4 regions of the Serratia sp. TSA_198.1 genome follow, and region 4 is predicted to be linked to each of the others. Evidence: predicted binding sites of a transcription regulator. Region 4 holds the regulator's gene; each other region holds the start of a gene.
The links. Region 4 encodes CRP, which controls carbon source genes, mostly activating them, when cyclic AMP is high. Its sites were predicted from a motif close to ATGTGANNNNNNTCACAT; they were not measured.

Region 1: a site for CRP is predicted at 2,715-2,732, ahead of aaeR (HTH-type transcriptional activator AaeR). Genes of this name have one in related genera too.
Region 2: a site for CRP is predicted at 1,828-1,845, ahead of cdd (cytidine deaminase). Genes of this name have one in related genera too.
Region 3: a site for CRP is predicted at 2,266-2,283, ahead of ACUTSW_RS14000 (sugar transporter). Genes of this name have one in related genera too.

The regions. Positions count from the first base shown of each region.
Region 1 is NZ_JBQZFP010000004.1:2,262-6,784, forward strand. Features, by position in the region: gene uriH (uridine-preferring nucleoside hydrolase UriH) at 297-1,238, opposite strand; gene ACUTSW_RS17315 (hypothetical protein) at 1,446-1,823, shown strand; gene aaeR (HTH-type transcriptional activator AaeR) at 1,786-2,697, opposite strand; gene aaeX (p-hydroxybenzoic acid efflux pump operon protein AaeX) at 3,006-3,209, shown strand; gene aaeA (p-hydroxybenzoic acid efflux pump subunit AaeA) at 3,217-4,152, shown strand; gene aaeB (p-hydroxybenzoic acid efflux pump subunit AaeB) at 4,152-4,523, shown strand, end outside.
Region 2 is NZ_JBQZFP010000001.1:1,700,819-1,705,341, forward strand. Features, by position in the region: gene ACUTSW_RS08090 (MFS transporter) at 1-527, shown strand, start outside; gene ACUTSW_RS08095 (CidA/LrgA family protein) at 666-1,073, shown strand; gene ACUTSW_RS08100 (CidB/LrgB family autolysis modulator) at 1,070-1,765, shown strand; gene cdd (cytidine deaminase) at 1,903-2,787, shown strand; gene ACUTSW_RS08110 (NAD-dependent malic enzyme) at 3,009-4,523, shown strand, end outside.
Region 3 is NZ_JBQZFP010000002.1:565,377-569,899, reverse strand. Features, by position in the region: gene ACUTSW_RS14005 (MFS transporter) at 1-1,008, shown strand, start outside; gene ACUTSW_RS14000 (sugar transporter) at 1,018-2,205, opposite strand; gene ACUTSW_RS13995 (aspartyl/asparaginyl beta-hydroxylase domain-containing protein) at 2,499-3,185, shown strand; gene ACUTSW_RS13990 (ABC transporter ATP-binding protein) at 3,224-3,940, opposite strand; gene ACUTSW_RS13985 (ABC transporter ATP-binding protein) at 3,937-4,523, opposite strand, start outside.
Region 4 is NZ_JBQZFP010000007.1:18,674-23,196, forward strand. Features, by position in the region: gene ACUTSW_RS21660 (YheU family protein) at 1-96, shown strand, start outside; gene ACUTSW_RS21665 (phosphoribulokinase) at 249-1,118, shown strand; gene ACUTSW_RS21670 (OsmC family protein) at 1,164-1,571, opposite strand; gene crp (cAMP-activated global transcriptional regulator CRP) at 1,951-2,583, shown strand; gene ACUTSW_RS21680 (YccS/YhfK family putative transporter) at 2,638-4,523, shown strand, end outside.

The sequences.
Region 1 (4,523 bases), on a different contig from region 4:
TTCCTTGAGCAAGGTGATATTATTTATGGTTAAAGTAATTAATATAATTATGGTGAATTAGTTTTTAATTATTAATAATTAAATTGAATGCTTTATATGGATATATAAAATATTTTATGAGTAATTAAATCGTTTTAATAATGCTTATCTATTTAAAATATCAAAGACATTATTCATGCCAGTAGTAGGTGAAAGAGTGACTTTTCTGATGTGGCGATATTGCCCGTTATCCGTAGCCCGAGATGCACTCCTATCACCCCGAGCTGTAATGCAGCAAGAAAATAAGGCCCAGATCCTTAATCTGCTTCCCCAATCCTCTCCAGCGCATCCACCACCAAATCCCAGAACCTGTCTTGATTCAGCGTTACCGCGACCTGCGTGTGGCAGTCCGGCGGCGGCGGGGCGCGAAAATCGGCCACGGTCATGCCCAGCGTCAGGGTACCTGTCAGTTCGATATCCACCGGCACCTTTCGCACCGTCATCACTTCAGGGTCGATCACGTAGGCGACCGCGCAAGGGTCATGTACCGGCGGTGCGCTAAATCCCTGCGCCTGTTGGTACATCTTGCCGAAGAACGCGAGCAGCTCGCCGACGAATTTCGCCGGCCCGGTGCCGATGGCGGCAATGCGTTCGCACACCTCCGGCGTGGCGAGCGCCTGATGGGTCAGGTCCAGCCCGACCATGGTCAGTGGCCACTTTTCATTAAACACGATGTGCGCCGCTTCAGGGTCGATCTTGATATTGAACTCCGCCACCGCGCTCCAGTTGCCCACGTGATAGCCGCCGCCCATCAGCACCACTTCCTTTACCCGCTCGGCGATGCGCGGTTCTTTGCGCACCGCCATGGCAATGTTGGTTAGGCCGCCGGTCGGCACCAGCGTCACGCTACCCGGCGGATGCGCCATCAGTGTATCGATGATCAAGTCCACCGCATGGCGCGGCTCCAGCGTCAGGGTCGGCTCCGGCAGTGCCGGGCCGTCAAGGCCGGACTCACCGTGAATATCGGGCGCTACCTCAATCTGCCGCACCAGCGGGCGCGGGCAGCCGGCGGCAAAGGGGACGCCGGTGATATTGGCGATACGCGCGACGGCCAGCGCGTTGCGGGTGACCTTATCCAGCGTCTGGTTGCCGACCACGGTGGTGACCGCCAGCAGTTCGATCTGCGGGTTGCCCCAGGCCAGCAGCAAGGCAATGGCGTCGTCATGCCCAGGGTCGCAATCCAGTATGATTTTTTTCATTTTTATTCCTGATGCAGAGGAGAGGTGCCCGCAGCATAGCGCAGCGTTGCAGAGAGGAGTAATGCCAATGGTGCTTTTGTTAATCGCATCAAAGCATTGCCAATGTCGCGGTGTAAGTAAACGTAAATCCCCTCGCCGGCGCTTTACCCTGGAGTGGAGTCCATGGTTTACATTGCTGCTTAGTGCGACACAGAAAGGGGGGAAATCATGACAAAGAACGGATGGGCGCTGGCTGCCGTGCTGGCGGCAATGGGGTTATGGACGCTGCTGGCCTGGGGCGTCTCCGGCGTGCTGGGCTGGTTACCTGCACTGGTGGGCATGGCGGAGAACGGCTCTGCGCAGTTGGCGCCCCAGTTTACCGGCTTGCTCAGCCTGGTGCCGCAGGCGCTGCTGGAGGGCTGGTTGCCGATGCTGCAAGAACTGGGGCGCTGGCTGGCCGGCTCTTTCCCGTTGTTGCTCACCTGGGCGGGCTACGCCGTTTGGTTAATCTGGGGGCTGGGCATGCTGGCGCTGTTGCTGCTTGGCGCTCTGGCGCGCCGTTTTCTGATCAGCGGTAGCCCTGATAGACTTCCGCCACGCGCTTGAAGTACTCCGTGAGGTAGTCGATGCACACCTGCACCTTAAGCGGCAGCTTGTCTTTCTCGGTGTACAGGGCGTATACCGGGCGAGGATCCGAGTGATAGCTTTTGAACAGGATCTCGATCTCGCCGCGTTTGATCTCTTCGATCACCCACATCAGCGGTGCATAGGCGATGCCGGCCCCGGCTTTCAGCCAGCGGATCATGGTTTGCGAATCGTTGGTGACAAAGCGCCCTTGCGGCGAGATGCGCGTGGTGATGCCTTCGGGGGCTATCAGCTCGAATTCGCTGTCCGGCCGCACGCTGTATTCCAGCCAGGAAAAGTTGACCATGTCGCTGGGTTTCTGCGGCGTGCCGTGCTGGCTGAGGTAACTTTTAGCGGCGCATATCACCATCGGCATTGAACCGAGGCGTTTGGAGAACAGACTGGAATCTTGCAGCGCGCCGGTGCGGATCACCACGTCCAGCCCGTCGGCAATCAGGTCCGGCGCCGGAATACCGGTCACCAGGTTCACCGTTAGACCGGGATATTCCTTCAGCATATCGGCGGTCATGGTCGCCAGCACGTTTTGCGCCATGGTGGACGAACTGCCGATGCGCAGCGTGCCGGTCGGCGTATTGTTAAACGCGTACAGCTGTTCGTGCACCTCGCTCACTTCCTGCAGCATGCGGCGGCAGCCCTGATAGTAAATTTTCCCGGCTTCCGTCAGGCCAATGCGGCGCGTGCTGCGGTTGAGCAGCTTGACCTGCAGCTCATTCTCCAGTTTGGAGACGGTCTGGCTGATAGACGAAACGCTCATATCAAGCTGGCGCGCCGCCGCCGTAAACGACCCGCATTCAACGACTTTTGCGAACACCGACATCCGTTTTAGTCTTTCCATTATTCACTCTGGCTTAAAAGTGATTTAGATCACAGATTGTTGATAGGTTGATAGTAAGCACGCTAATATAAACCGGTCGGGTGGAAAGACCTTACCAACGCGTGAGTGCGGTCGGCAGAGCAGCTTTGGCCGATCCCTCCGATATCCTCGCAATCCCTATCGCGGATGTATGCCCCTGAGTTTATCCTTTTTTCAGGTTCCTGACCTGTCTGGGCCGAAATTTGTGGTGCGCGTCAGCTAACATGTAAAGAGAATGTGAATGAGAAGAAAGGGTAACGCCCGGTGCAGTGAACAATAAGGAAAAATGGATGAGTTTGCTTCCGGTTATGGTCATCTTCGGACTGTCGTTTCCCCCGGTATTTTTTGAGTTGCTGGTATCGCTGGCGCTGTTTTTCTTGCTGCGCCGCCTGCTGCAACCCACCGGGATTTACGATTTTGTCTGGCATCCGGCGCTGTTTAATACTGCGCTGTATTGCTGTCTGTTCTATCTGATTTCACGTCTTTTCGTTTGAGGTCGCTGTGAAAAATTTCTCAATAAAAATAGTTCGAATCGCGATCACTTTGTTTCTGGTCCTGTTAGCGATCGTCGCCGTATTCAAAGCCTGGGTGTTTTACACCGAATCCCCCTGGACGCGTGACGCCAAGTTTACCGCCGACGTAGTGGCGATAGCGCCGGACGTCACCGGCCTGCTGACCGACGTGCCGGTGGTGGATAACCAACTGGTGAAAAAAGGGCAGGTGCTATTCGTTATCGACCGGCCGCGCTATGAGCAGGCCTTGGCGGAAGCCAGCGCCGATGTTGCCTATTATCAGACGCTGGCGGCGGAGAAAAAACGTGAAGCCGGCCGTCGCGTGCGTTTGGGCGTACAGGCGATGTCGCAAGAAGAGATCGACCAGGCGAACAACGTGCTGCAAACCGTGCAGCATCAGTTGGCGAAAGCCGTGGCGACCCGCGAGCTGGCGCAACTGGATCTGGAGCGTACCACGGTACGTGCGCCGGCCGACGGCTGGGTCACCAACCTGAACGTCCACAGCGGTGAATACATTACCCGCGGCTCAGTCGCTGTGGCGCTGGTGAAGAAAAACACCTTCTACATTCTGGCCTATCTGGAAGAAACCAAGCTGAATGGCCTGAACAAGGGCGACCGTGTGGAAATCACCCCACTGGGCAGCAACCGCATCATGCACGGCACCGTCGACAGCGTGGCCGCCGCCGTTAACAACAGCAGCAGCACCGTGAACAGCAAAGGGTTGGCGTCTATCGACAGCAACCTGGAGTGGGTGCGTCTGGCGCAGCGCGTACCGGTTAAAATCCTGCTGGACGACAAAGACCAGTTGCATCCGTACCCGGCCGGCACCACCGCAACCGTGGTGATCACCGGCAAGAACGATCGCAAGGCCGACAGCGGCTCGCCTTTTGTTCGCCTGATGCATCGGCTACGTGAGTTTGGCTAATGAATAGCCCAACGTTTATTCGGCTGAGATTCGCTTTCAAGCTCAGCTTCGCGATTGTGTTTGCCCTGTTTGTCGGTTTCCATCTCAATTTGGAAACCCCGCGCTGGTCGGCGATGACCGCCGCCATCGTGGCCGCCGGCCCGGCCTTTGCGGCGGGTGGCGAGCCGTTCTCCGGCGCCATTCGCCACCGCGGCTGGTTGCGCATTATCGGTACTTTTATCGGCTGTTTCGTCGGCCTGGTGATTATCGTCACCACCGCGCGTGCGCCGGTGGTGATGCTGCTGCTGTGTTGTATGTGGGCTGGGTTTTGTACCTGGATCTCTTCGCTGATCAAGGTTGAAAACTCCTACGCCTGGGGGCTTGCCGGTTAT
Region 2 (4,523 bases), on a different contig from region 4:
CCGGCTATCTGTCGCAATACCTGATTATCGTATCGAACGCCGAATTCGCGTACAAAATCATTGGCATGGTGATGATCGTCAATGCCTGTATCGTCATCGCGTTGCAGTATTTGCTGAGCCGGGGCATGCGTCAGGAAAACATGCTGCGCTGGCTGGCGCTGGGCACACTCTTTTTCATTGTCGGGCTGATCGGTTTCATGCTGGCAGGGCAATCCGTCTGGCTGTGGGCCGTGGCCATGGCGATATTCACGCTGGGGGAGATTATCGTTATCCCGGTGGAATATATGTTTATCGACTTTATCGCACCTGCGCATCTGAAGGGCAGCTACTACGGCGTGCAAAATCTCAGTGCGTTGGGGGGCGCCATCAACCCGGTGCTTTGCGGTTTTATCCTCAGCTACGCCGCACCGCCATTGATGTTCCTGATGTTGATTGCCGCCGCGTTATTGAGCCTGCTATTCTTTTTCCTCGGCCACCGGCTGGCGCAGAAACAGCAACCGAACTCTATTGCCACCTACGTGGAATAAGACTGCGCGCGACCTTTAGCCGGTGCTGCCAACCTGCCCAACGGGCATGAATGTCATAGAGAGAATTCATGGTGTGATTTGTGGCGCAGATCACAGTTTAATTGTATGATGAATACATCAGTTAAACGGGAAAAGGTGATGGCCAACGTGCTTACACTGTGCTGGAAATACCTGAGGGCAATCGTCCTTATCTACCTCTGCTTGTTTGCCGGCAATGCCATCGCGGCGCTACTGCCGATCGCCATTCCCGGTAGCATTATCGGCATGCTAATCCTGTTTGCCCTGCTCTCCAGCCAAATTTTGCCGGCGAAGTGGGTCAAGCCCGGCTGTCATCTGCTGATCCGTTATATGGTGCTGCTGTTCGTGCCGATTGGCGTCGGCGTGATGAACTATTACGACCAAATCATCGAACATCTCAGCCCGCTGGTGGTTTCCTGCGTTATCAGCACCCTGATGGTGCTGATCGTCGTCGCCTGCACCTCTCATTATTTTCACCGTGAACGTAAAATCATCGGCAGTGACGATCCTGCGGAGGGTAAAAAATGATCCATGAAATCTGGTGGTCATTGCCGTTGACACTGTTGGTCTACTTCGCGGCTCGCTGGCTGGCTCAGCGGCTGAAGATGCCGCTGCTGAACCCGCTGCTGGTTTCCATGGCGGTGATCATTCCCCTGCTACTGCTGACCGGCGTTCCCTATGAACGCTATTTTCAGGGCAGCAAAATTCTCAACGACTTGCTGCAACCGGCGGTGGTGGCGCTGGCCTTCCCGCTGTATGAGCAGTTGCATCAGATCCGCGCTCGCTGGAAGTCGATTATCGCAGTGTGCTTTATCGGCAGCATGACGGCGATGATCAGCGGCGGCGCCATCGCGTTGTGGATGGGCGCAACGCCGGAAATTGCCGCATCAATCATGCCGAAATCCGTCACTACGCCGATCGCCATGGCGGTAGCGGGATCCCTTGGCGGCATCCCCGCAATCAGCGCCGTCTGCGTTATTTTCGCCGGCATCTTCGGTTCGGTATTTGGCCATTCGCTGTTCAGAATGCTGAAAATCACCACCCGTTCGGCACGCGGCCTGGCGATGGGCACCGCTTCGCATGCCATAGGCACGGCACGTTGTGCGGAAATGGACTATCAGGAAGGCGCTTTCAGCTCGCTGGCGCTGGTGATCTGCGGGATTATTACTTCTCTGCTGGCGCCCTTTGTCTTCCCGGTGCTGCTGCATCTGTTCGGTTAAAGGGTTGGAAACTTGCGATACATCTCGCATTTATCGTTTTCATTGCAGTGATTTCATCAATAAAGAGATATAAGTCACACTTTATTACTTCAAGGCTGCCTAAAATGTTATCCCGTTAACCTGTAGAGAGATTTTCTATGCACCCGCGTTTTCACACCGCTTTCGGCGAACTGTCCGCGACATTGCAATCCGTCCTGCTGCCTTATTTTGATGCGCCTGATTTCCCGGCCATGTTCAGCGCGGAGCAGGTAGACGCGATCAAGCAGCGCTGCGGGCTGGATGATGATGCTCTGGCATTTGCCCTGCTGCCTTTGGCGGCGGCCTGCTCGTTAACGCCGATCTCCCATTTCCACGTCGGTGCCATTGCCCGCGGCCAGAGCGGCAATCTCTATTTTGGCGCCAATATGGAATTCAGCGGTGCGCCGATGCAACAAACCATTCATGCAGAACAGTGTGCCGTGACCCACGCCTGGCTGCGCGGTGAATCTGGCCTGGTCTCCATCACCGTTAACTACACGCCTTGCGGCCACTGCCGCCAGTTTATGAACGAACTGAACAGCGGCAGCGGCCTGCAAATTCGCCTGCCCGGCCGTGAGCCTGCCACGCTTGGCGACTATCTGCCGGATTCATTCGGCCCGAAAGATCTGGATATCGCCACGCTGCTGATGGACCGGGTCGATCAGGGCTACCAGTTGACGCTGTCTGACGAACTGGAGAAAGCCGCGCTGGCCGCCGCTAACCAAAGCCATGCCCCCTACAGCAACGCCCACAGCGGTGTCGCACTGGAGGCCGAAGACGGCACGATTTACGCCGGGCGCTATGCGGAGAACGCCGCCTTTAACCCGAGCCTGCCGCCGCTGCAGGCCGCGTTGATTCTGCTGAACGTCTCCGGAAGCGACTGCCAGAAAATCCGCCGCGCGGTACTGGCCGAGCCGCAAACCGCTATCCTCACCCAGTGGGATGCAACCCGCGCCACGCTGGAAGCGCTGGGTTGCCAAGACGTCAGTCGCATCACTTTCTAATCCCGATCACGGCGGTGCCGCCCGGCGCCGCTGTTAACAGCCCCGTAAGCCGATTACAATGGCATTCACGTCTTAAAACACTTTCTTTAGTTAAATTAGGACGTGATCGTCGATAATTACGCCAATTTACCTCATGATCCGATAACAATTGCTGTACATATTTTCCCGATCTTTTAGGATCGGCATCATAAAAGCTATCCGATACGTTGAAGAGCAAAACAATGGAACTTGAATACGAAAGCAAACGCCCCCTCTACATCCCTTACGCCGGCCCGATTCTGCTGGAATTTCCGCTGCTGAACAAAGGCAGCGCCTTCACTGAAGATGAACGCAGCCATTTCAACCTGCATGGTTTACTGCCTGAAGCGGTGGAAACCATCGAAGAGCAGGTTGAGCGCGCCTATCGTCAGTATCAGGATTTCAAGAACGATAACGACAAACACATCTATCTGCGCAACATCCAGGATACCAACGAAACCCTGTTTTACCGCCTGCTGGACGCGCATCTGAGCGAGATGATGCCTATCATCTACACCCCGACGGTCGGTGAAGCCTGTGAGCATTTCTCCGACATCTACCGCCGCGCGCGCGGGTTGTTTATCTCCTACCCAAACCGCGATCGCATCGACGATATGCTGCAAAACGCCACCAAGCAAAACGTCAAAGTGATCGTAGTCACCGACGGTGAGCGTATTCTCGGCTTGGGCGATCAGGGCATCGGCGGCATGGGCATTCCTATCGGCAAGCTGTCGCTGTATACCGCCTGTGGCGGCATCAGCCCGGCCTACACTCTGCCGGTAGTGCTGGACGTTGGCACCAACAACCCGCAGCGCCTTAACGATCCGCTGTACATGGGCTGGCGCCACCCGCGCATCTCCGGCGATGAATACCACGCCTTTGTCGAAGAGTTCATTCAGGCCGTAAAACGCCGCTGGCCAAATGTGCTGCTGCAGTTCGAAGACTTCGCGCAGAACAACGCCACTCCGCTGCTGAACCGCTATCGCGATGAGATTTGCTGCTTCAACGACGATATTCAGGGCACCGCAGCGGTCACCCTTGGCAGCCTGATCGCCGCCAGCCGCGCCGCCGGCAGCCAGTTGCGCGACCAAACCGTGACCTTCCTTGGCGCCGGTTCAGCCGGTTGCGGCATCGCCGAGCAGATTATCGCGCAGATGAAATCTGAAGGATTGAGCGAAGCCGAAGCGCGCGCCCGGGTCTTCATGGTGGACCGTTTCGGCCTGCTGACCGACAAACTGCCCAACCTGCTCGATTTCCAGAGCAAACTGGTGCAAAAGAGCGAGAACCTGGCTTCATGGCAGACCTCCAGCGACGCTATCTCGCTGCTGGACGTAGTGCGTAACGCCAAACCGAGCATTTTGATCGGCGTTTCCGGCCAGCCGGGCCTGTTTACCGAAGAGCTGATCCGCGAAATGCACAAGCATTGTCCGCGTCCGATCGTCATGCCGCTGTCCAACCCGACCTCGCGCGTGGAAGCCCGCCCGGAAGACATCATCAACTGGACCGACGGTGCCGCACTGGTCGCGACCGGCAGCCCGTTCGCGCCGGTGAGCTATAAAGACCAGCTGTTCCCTATCGCCCAATGCAACAACTCCTATATCTTCCCGGGGATTGGTTTGGGCGTGTTGGCTTCCGGCGCCACTCGCGTAACCGACGCCATGCTGATGGCGGCCAGCCGTGCGCTGGCAGATTGTTCGCCGCTGGCGACCGACGGGCAT
Region 3 (4,523 bases), on a different contig from region 4:
ACCGCGTTGATTGCCGTTGTGGGGTTTGCGCTGGTGCTGTTCGCGGTCATCGAGTCCCGCAATCCTCATGCGACGGGGCTGGACTGGCCCGGCGCGATCAGTTTCACCGCTGCGCTGACGTTATTCACCTACGCGATCCTGCTCGCGCCGGAAAACGGCTGGCGCAGCCTGTCGGTAGCCGGTTCATTATTGTTATCCCTGGGGGTGTTTATTGGCTTCGTGCTGATTGAACGGCGGGTGGCGCGGCCGATGCTCGATTTGACCTTGTTCCGCAGCCCCCGCTTTATTGGGGTTCAGGTACTGGCCGCCTCACCGGCATTCTTTTTTGTGGTGCTGATCGTCATGCTGCCGGGGCGCTTTATCGGCATTGACGGGCAGAGCGCATTCGAGGCCGGCAAAACCATGATTGCCCTGGCGGCGCCCTTGCTGATAGTGCCCTTTATCGCGGCACTGTTGGCGCGGCGTTTTACCTCTGGCCTGCTCTCCGGCGTCGGGTTGCTGCTGACCGCCGCAGGATTGGCCTGGCTCGGTCATGGGTTAACGGAAGATAGCGGTAACGGCCTGATAGTACCGATGCTGTTGATCGGCACCGGTATCGGCCTGCCCTGGGGATTGATGGATGCGATGGCGGTCAGCGTGGTGGAAAAAGAGCGGGCGGGTATGGCTACCGGCATTTTCAACGCGGTACGTGTCTCAGCCGATGGCATCGCCATCGCGATTGCCGGCGCGGTGCTCGCCTTGCTGATTCAGGGTGGCCTGCTTGACGCACTGTCCGGCGCTGCCGGTACGCACTCCATCACCGAGGCGGCCAACCGCGCGGCGCTGGGCGATCTCGACCACGCCGCCGCATTGCTGCCCAGCCAACGCCGGCTAACGCTGCAGATCTATGATCAGGCGTTCCGCACCCTGCTTTATCTGCTGGCCGTTGGCGCAGCCGGCACCGCATTGCTGGTGTTTATGTTATTAGGCCGTTTGCATGCGCATGACGGCGCGGCACAAGAAAAGTAAACGCAGCCGTCAGGCCCGATGCTGCAATAAACGCTCGCTGCGATAGAAGCTGAACAGGCACCAGCCCAGAGCAATCAACGCCAGCGGTGCGCCGACAAAGCCGATGTTGCCCATGCCCAGGTGCAGGCTGACCTGATTGCCCAACAGCGCACCCGCGCCGATACCGAAATTGTACAACCCGGAGTAGATAGACATCGCAACGTCGGTGGCGTCTGGCGCCAGGTTCAATACCTTGGCCTGCATCGACAGGCCAATCGCCATAATCGCCACGCCCCATACCGCAAACAACAGCGTCAGGTGGGTTTCGTCACCGGAGGCCGGCAGCAGCAGCAGCAGGCTCAACATCAACAATGCGATGGCACCGATGAAAAAGCCCGACGGGAAACGTTCGCTGAAACGACTGAACAGCAGGCTGCCGAAAATGCCGGCGGCCCCGAACAGCAACAGCATCAGGGTGGTGAAGTTTTCCGACAGCCCGGCCACGGTCTGGATAAAGGGTTCGATATAGCTATAGGCGGCAAAATGCGCCGTCACCACGATAATGGTCAGCATATACAGGCGAACCAGCGCCGGGCGCTTAAACAGGACCGGCACGCTGGCCAGGGAGCCGGAATGCTCGCTTTTCAGTATCGGTAACAGACGCCACAGCAGCGCCAGCGCGAAAGTGGCGCAGACCGCGATGCCGATAAAGGTCATGCGCCACCCCAGCAGTTGGCCGACGATGCGCCCCAACGGCAGGCCAAGCACCATCGCCAGTGCGGTTCCGCCCGCCAGCATGCTCAACGCGTGCGCTTTCTTGCCTGCAGGGGCCACGCGAATCGCCAGCGAGGCGGTGATCGACCAGAATACCGAGTGGGCCAGCGCGACCCCGGCGCGGGAAATCACCAGCGTGGTGAAGTTCCACGCCACGGCGGTCAACACATGGCTGGCGATAAACAGAACAAACACCCCGATCAGCAGTTTGCGGCGCTCAATCTTGCTGGTCAGCAGCATGCACGCCAGTGAAGCGGCGGCGACGATCCAGGCGTAAATCGTGATGATCAACCCGACCTGCTCGGTTTGCATCGAGAAGCTTTGGGCGATATCGCTCAATAACCCGACCGGAATAAACTCGGTGGTATTGAAGATAAAGGCCGAAATGGCGAGGACAACCACGCGCAACCAGGCGGTCGAGCGCGAGACGTGGGTGTGTTCCATATTTAACGGGGTCCGGACAGAGGCGAGCAGTAGCGATATTTTAACCAACCGCCGATTAAAATGCGATATGCGTCACATTTTTATTGTGCTGTATTTTTCGACAACCTGCTGCCGAACTGGAACACCCGTTACCGGTCAATCCTCCGGGCCGATCCCCCGCTTCACCCCGCCTGTCTCAGCACAGGCCGCTGCCACTCCCGCATGACGAAATGCTGTGCTAATCTGTTGAACCCATACCTTTTTTCTCACAGTATTTGATCACCCGGCAGTCGCACCTTATTAACGAGGAAACCATGTCATTCATCTATGATTGGGCAGTGCTGCGGTTACGCGGTATTTACGATCGCCGCATCTCCGGCGCGCCGGTGCTCGATAGCGATCGCCTGTTCCCCGACGCACAACGTTTTACCGCAGCCTGGCCGCAGATACGTGATGAGGCACTGAGCGTTGCCCAGGATCTGCGCAATATCCCGCGTTTTCACGAGATCATGAGCGAACAGGCGTCGATCTCCGCCAATGACGCGCGCGACTGGCGGATGTTTATCATGCAGGCCTATGGCCAGCCGATAACCCGCAATCTTGAACGCTGCCCGACGCTTGCCGAATTGATCGCCACCTCACCGGATGTGCTTTCCGCTTCGCTGTCTTTCCTGGCGCCCGGCAAACAGGTGCCGGCGCACCGTGGCCCGTTTCGCGGCATTCTGCGCGGTTATCTGGTGCTGTCGATGCCCAAACGGGCCGACGGCGTTCCCGCTGCGGTGCTGAAAGTCGATGGGCGCGAATACCGGTTGAACGAGGGAGAATTTATGCTGTGGGACGATACCTTCGAACACGAAGTGTGGAATGACAGCGAGGAAGTACGCACCGTGCTGCTGCTGGATATTCGCCGCCGCGATTTGCCCGCCGGCCTGCGTTGGTTGTCCAACGGCATCATCGCGCTGGTGCGGCTGAACGTACGCTGGATCCAACGCCAGTTTTGAACGCTGGCCGGGAGCCTCCTGGCCCCCGGCCTGAGGGTTCAAATCCCGCCCAGATAGGCTTTCCTCACCTCCTGATTGCTCAACAACTCCGCACCGCTGCCGGTCAGACGAATTTGGCCGTTGACCATCACATAGCCGCGATCGGAGAGTTTCAGCGCATGGTTGGCATTTTGTTCCACCAGAAACAGCGTCATGCCGCCACGGGTCAGCTCGCGCAGAATACTGAAGATCTGTTTGACGATAATCGGCGCCAGGCCCAGGCTCGGCTCATCCAGCAGCAGCAGCTTCGGCCGGCTCATCAGCGCACGGGCGATGGCCAACATTTGCTGCTCACCGCCGGACATGGTCATCGCACGCTGGTTGCGCCGCTCCTTCAGGCGCGGGAACAGATCGAACATGCGTTGCAAATCTTCATCCACATAACGGTTGCCGACAGTAATAGTGCCCATCAGCAGGTTTTCCTCCACGCTCATATCCGGGAAAATACGCCGCCCTTCGGGCGCCTGGGCGATGCCGCTGCTGGCCACGTAATGGGTGGAGCGCCGGCTGATATCTTCGCCGCAAAACAAGATCTGCCCGCCGCTGATGCGCGGCTGGCCGAAAATTGACATCAGCAGCGTGGATTTCCCCGCGCCGTTGGCACCGATCAGCGCTACCGTTTCCCCTTCGTTCACCTGCAACGACACTTGCTGCAACGCCTGGATCGGGCCATAAAACACGTCTACGTCGCGAAACTCCAACATCGCATTGCTCATCCCGCCAGCTCCTCTTCATCTGCGCCAAGGTAAGCGGCGATCACCGTGTCGTTATGCTGAATTTCTTTCGGCGTACCCTCGGCGATGACGTCGCCGTGATCGAGCACAATCACCCGATCGGAGATCTCCATCACCATGCCCATATCGTGTTCGATCAACAGCACCGTAATGCCGTGATGCTGGCGCAGAAAACGGATAATGCGGCTCAGCGTCGCCGTCTCCACCGGGTTCAGCCCGGCGGCCGGTTCGTCGAGACAAATCATCTCCGGCGTGGTGCACATGGCGCGGGCAATCTCCAGCCGCCGCTGCTGGCCGTAGGACATCTCCCCCGCCAGCCGGTTGGCGCAGTCCGTCAGCTCCACCACCTCCAGCCAGTAGAAGGCGCGGTTCAGCGCGTCGTTTTCCGCCCGGCGATAACCGGGCGTATTGAGCACGCCGGCGATCAAATTGCGGTTGCTCAGCATGTGCTGGGCCACCAGCAGATTCTCCACCACCGACATCTCGCGGAACAGCCGGATATTCTGGAAGGTGCGCGCCAGCCCGGCGCGATTGACCAGATGGGTGCCGCCGAACATTTTATAGT
Region 4 (4,523 bases):
AAAAACGGCGAGGTCCTGCTGGTATGGTCAGAACTGCATGAAACCGTCAACATCATGCCGCGCGGGCAGTTCCGTGCCGGGCAGGAAGAAAATTAGTGGCTGCCGGTTCTATGACTGACGGAAAAAATCAGGTAACAATGAACCATTGCAAACCCGCGCGCGGAATTTTGCCCTTGGCGAAAAGGGCGTCAAACAGACCAATAACCCTACTCTGACGCCGGCGCATTTAACACGGAGTGACAACCACCATGTCCGCCAAACATCCCGTTATCGCAGTGACCGGCTCCAGCGGCGCCGGCACCACCACCACCAGCGTGGCGTTCCGCAAGATATTCCAGCAGTTGAACATCCGCGCGGCGGAGCTGGAAGGCGACAGCTTCCACCGCTATACCCGGCCGGAAATGGACGCGGCGATCCGCAAAGCGCGCGATCTGGGTCGTCATATCAGCTATTTCGGGCCTGAGGCCAACGACTTCGGTCTGCTGCAACAGAGCTTTATCGAGTACGGCAAGAACGGCACCGGACGGTCGCGCAAGTATCTTCATACCTACGACGAAGCGGTGCCTTATAACCAGGTCCCCGGCACCTTTACACCTTGGGAAGCGCTGCCGGCGCCGACCGACGTGCTGTTCTATGAAGGGTTGCATGGCGGCGTGGTTACCGAACATACCGACGTGGCCAAACATGTCGATCTGCTGGTCGGCGTGGTACCGATCGTTAACCTGGAGTGGATCCAAAAACTGATCCGCGATACCGGCGAGCGCGGGCATTCACGTGAAGCGGTGATGGATTCGGTGGTGCGTTCGATGGAGGATTATATCAACTACATCACGCCGCAGTTCTCGCGCACCCACATCAACTTCCAGCGCGTGCCGACGGTGGATACCTCCAACCCGTTCGCCGCCAAAGCCATCCCTTCACTGGATGAAAGTTTCGTGGTGATTCACTTCCGCGGGCTGGATCAGATCGATTTCCCTTACCTGCTGGCGATGCTGCAAGGCTCTTTTATCTCGCACATCAATACGCTGGTGGTGCCGGGCGGCAAAATGGGGCTGGCGATGGAACTGATCATGGCGCCGCTGGTGCAGCAACTGCTGGAAGGCAAAAAAATCGGGTAATAGGTCGGAGCGCGGCAGTTGGCCGCGCCCCTTTATTCTTGCGCGTTACGCTACGTCGCGGATTTCAAAGCTGTGAGTCACGCTGGCAGCCTTGTTCAGCATCAACGACACCGAGCAGTATTTCTCGGCGGAGAGGTTCACCGCACGTTCAACGATATTGTCGGTCAGACCTTTGCCGGTCACGATAAAATGCAGGTTGATATGGGTAAAGACGCGCGGCACTTCTTCACGCCGTTCGGAGGTCAATTTCACCTCGCAATCACGCACGTCATTACGCCCTTTTTTCAGGATCGACACCACGTCGATAGCGCTGCATCCCCCCACCGACATCAGCACCATTTCCATCGGGCTGGGGGCTTTATCGCCGGCGTTGCCGTCCATCAACACCTGATGGCCAGACGCGGATTCCCCCAGAAACGTCAACCCTTCCACCCACTTAACTCTTGCCTGCATATTGGTCACTCCGATTAATTTCTTAAAATCAGAGTACGCTTTCGCATAGAAACTGGCAACGGAACCTGATGCTGGTCATGCGCAAGCAAGACAACACGAGACACCCGCCTCACTCTGTGCTACAAACAGAGCCGCAATAAATCTTTCCGGGACACTGATTTCAGGGAAACTCCCAGAGAAAGGCTCCTTTACCGGTATGTTAATAGAATGTAGCTTGCAGCTCTCCCGGCAAGTTAATATGCTAGAGCGACAGCGTATATTTATGACACGCCTCAAAACCTGCTGCCAGCCACCCTTAAAACAACGGCGACAGCACGTTTTACAGGGAACTCTGACCCCTGTGACACAAGGCAGCGATAACAACAGAGGATAACAGCGAATGGTTCTCGGCAAACCGCAAACAGACCCTACACTCGAATGGTTCCTGTCTCATTGCCATATCCACAAATATCCATCCAAAAGTACGCTGATTCACCAAGGTGAAAAAGCCGAAACGCTTTACTACATCGTAAAAGGCTCCGTCGCGGTGCTGATTAAAGATGAAGAAGGTAAAGAGATGATCTTGTCCTACCTTAACCAGGGGGATTTCATCGGCGAGCTTGGATTATTTGAAGAAGGCCAGGAGCGTAGCGCCTGGGTCAGGGCGAAAACCGCCTGTGAAGTGGCTGAGATTTCTTACAAGAAATTCCGCCAACTGATTCAGGTCAACCCGGACATCCTGATGCGCCTGTCAGCGCAGATGGCAAGCCGCCTGCAAGTGACCTCAGAGAAAGTGGGTAACCTCGCCTTCCTGGACGTTACCGGTCGCATCGCGCAAACGCTGCTGAACCTGGCGAAACAACCCGATGCCATGACCCACCCAGACGGCATGCAGATCAAAATCACCCGCCAGGAAATTGGTCAGATCGTCGGTTGTTCACGTGAAACCGTCGGCCGCATTCTGAAAATGCTGGAGGATCAAAACCTGATCTCCGCCCACGGCAAAACCATTGTCGTTTACGGCACACGTTAATCACTGAAAAAACGGCGCGATGATTCGCGCCGTTTTTTTATGCCCCGACCGATCATGTGGCGTCGACTGATTTACCACCCGGAAGTCAATTACGCACTGCGGCAAACGCTGGTGCTGTGTCTGCCGGTGCTCTTTGGCCTGCTGATCGGCCACCTGCAACTCGGCCTGCTGTTTTCCCTGGTTCCCGCCTGCTGTAACATCGCCGGGCTGGACACGCCCCACAAACGTTTTTTCAAACGCCTGATCGTCGGCGGCTCACTGTTTGCACTCAGCAGCCTGTTGCTGCAGCAGGCGTTGCTGTGGCAATTGCCGCTGCCGGCGTTGATGCTCGGCCTGGCTCTGCTGCTCGGCGTCAGCGGCGAGATCAGCCCGTTACATGCCCGCCTGCTCCCCGCCGCGTTGATCGCCGCCATCTTTTCTCTCAGCATGGCCGGCACGGTGCCGCTGTGGTACGCCCCCTTACTGTATGTGGTGGGTACCGCCTGGTACGGCCTGTTCACCTGGTTCTGGTTCAAGCTGTGGAAAGAACAGCCGATGCGCGAATCGTTGAGCCAGCTTTATCTGGAACTGGCGGACTACTTCGAAGCCAAGTATTCCCTGTTAACCCAACATACCGATCCGCAAACCGCGTTACCGCCACTGCTGGTGCGCCAGCAAAAAGTGATGGACCTGATCAGCCTGCTGTATCAGCAGCTCAACTTTTTGCCGCACGCCAATAATCTCGAGCAAAAACGCCTGCAGCGAACCTTTCAGGTCGCGCTGGATTTACAAGAACACATTACCGTCAGCCTGCACCTGCCGGAAGAAGTGCAAAAACTGGTGGAGCAGAGCCAGGCCGAGGCGATTATCCGCCGCAATGCGCAGGTGATTGCCGGCCGGCTGCGCACGGTGGCGCACGATATTCTCTATCATCAATACTCCCAGCGCTTCAGTATGACCAACGAGCTGGCAGCATTGGAAAAAGTGGCCGCACAGCACCCCGACAATCCGGTGGGTCAGTTCTGTTACTACCACTTCAGCCGCATCGCTCGCCTGCTGCGCACCCAGCATCCGTTATACCGTCGCGACCTGATGGCCAATCAAAACCGCCTGCCGTTCTGGCCGGCGCTGTTCAGCTACCTGTCGTTTAAATCCAACGCCCTGCGCAATGCGGCACGGCTGGGGGTAATGCTGGCGGCGGGCAGCAGCCTGGGGATGGTTTTCAATCTGCCAAAACCTTACTGGATCCTGCTGACCGTCATGCTGGTGAGCCAGAACGGCTACAATGCCACCCGGGTTCGCATCCAGCACCGTGCGCTCGGCACGTTGGCCGGGCTGGTGATCGCTGCCGGGCTGCTACAGTTGCAAATGCCCGAGGGCGCGACCCTGAGCGTGATGCTGGTCATTACGCTGGCGGCCTATCTGGTTTCGCGTAAAAACTACGGGCTGGCGGTGATTGGCTTTACGGTGACGGCGGTCTATACCCTGCAACTGCTGGCGCTGAACGGCACACATTTCCTGATCCCCCGCCTTATCGACACCCTGATCGGCTGCGTGTTGGTGTTCGGCGGCACCATCTGGCTGTGGCCACAGTGGCAAAGCGGCCTGCTGCGCAAGAACGCCCATCAGGCGCTGGAGAAAGATCAACAGGCACTGCGCCTGCTGCTGGAAGAGCAGGAACCCGATCCCAGCGCGCTGGCCTATGCTCGCATGCAGGTGAACCAGGCGCACAACGCGCTGTTCACCTCATTGAATCAGGCAATGCAGGAGCCGGGGTTTGAATCCAGCTATCTGGCGGATATGCGCCTGTGGGTAACGCACAGTCAGTTTATTGTCGAACACCTGAACGCGATGACCATTCTGGCACGCGAGCACTATATGCTGACGCCCAAGCTGGCGCAGGAGTATCTGCAAACCTGCGAGATAGCGCTGCAAAGCTGCCAGCAGCGGCTGGAGTACGA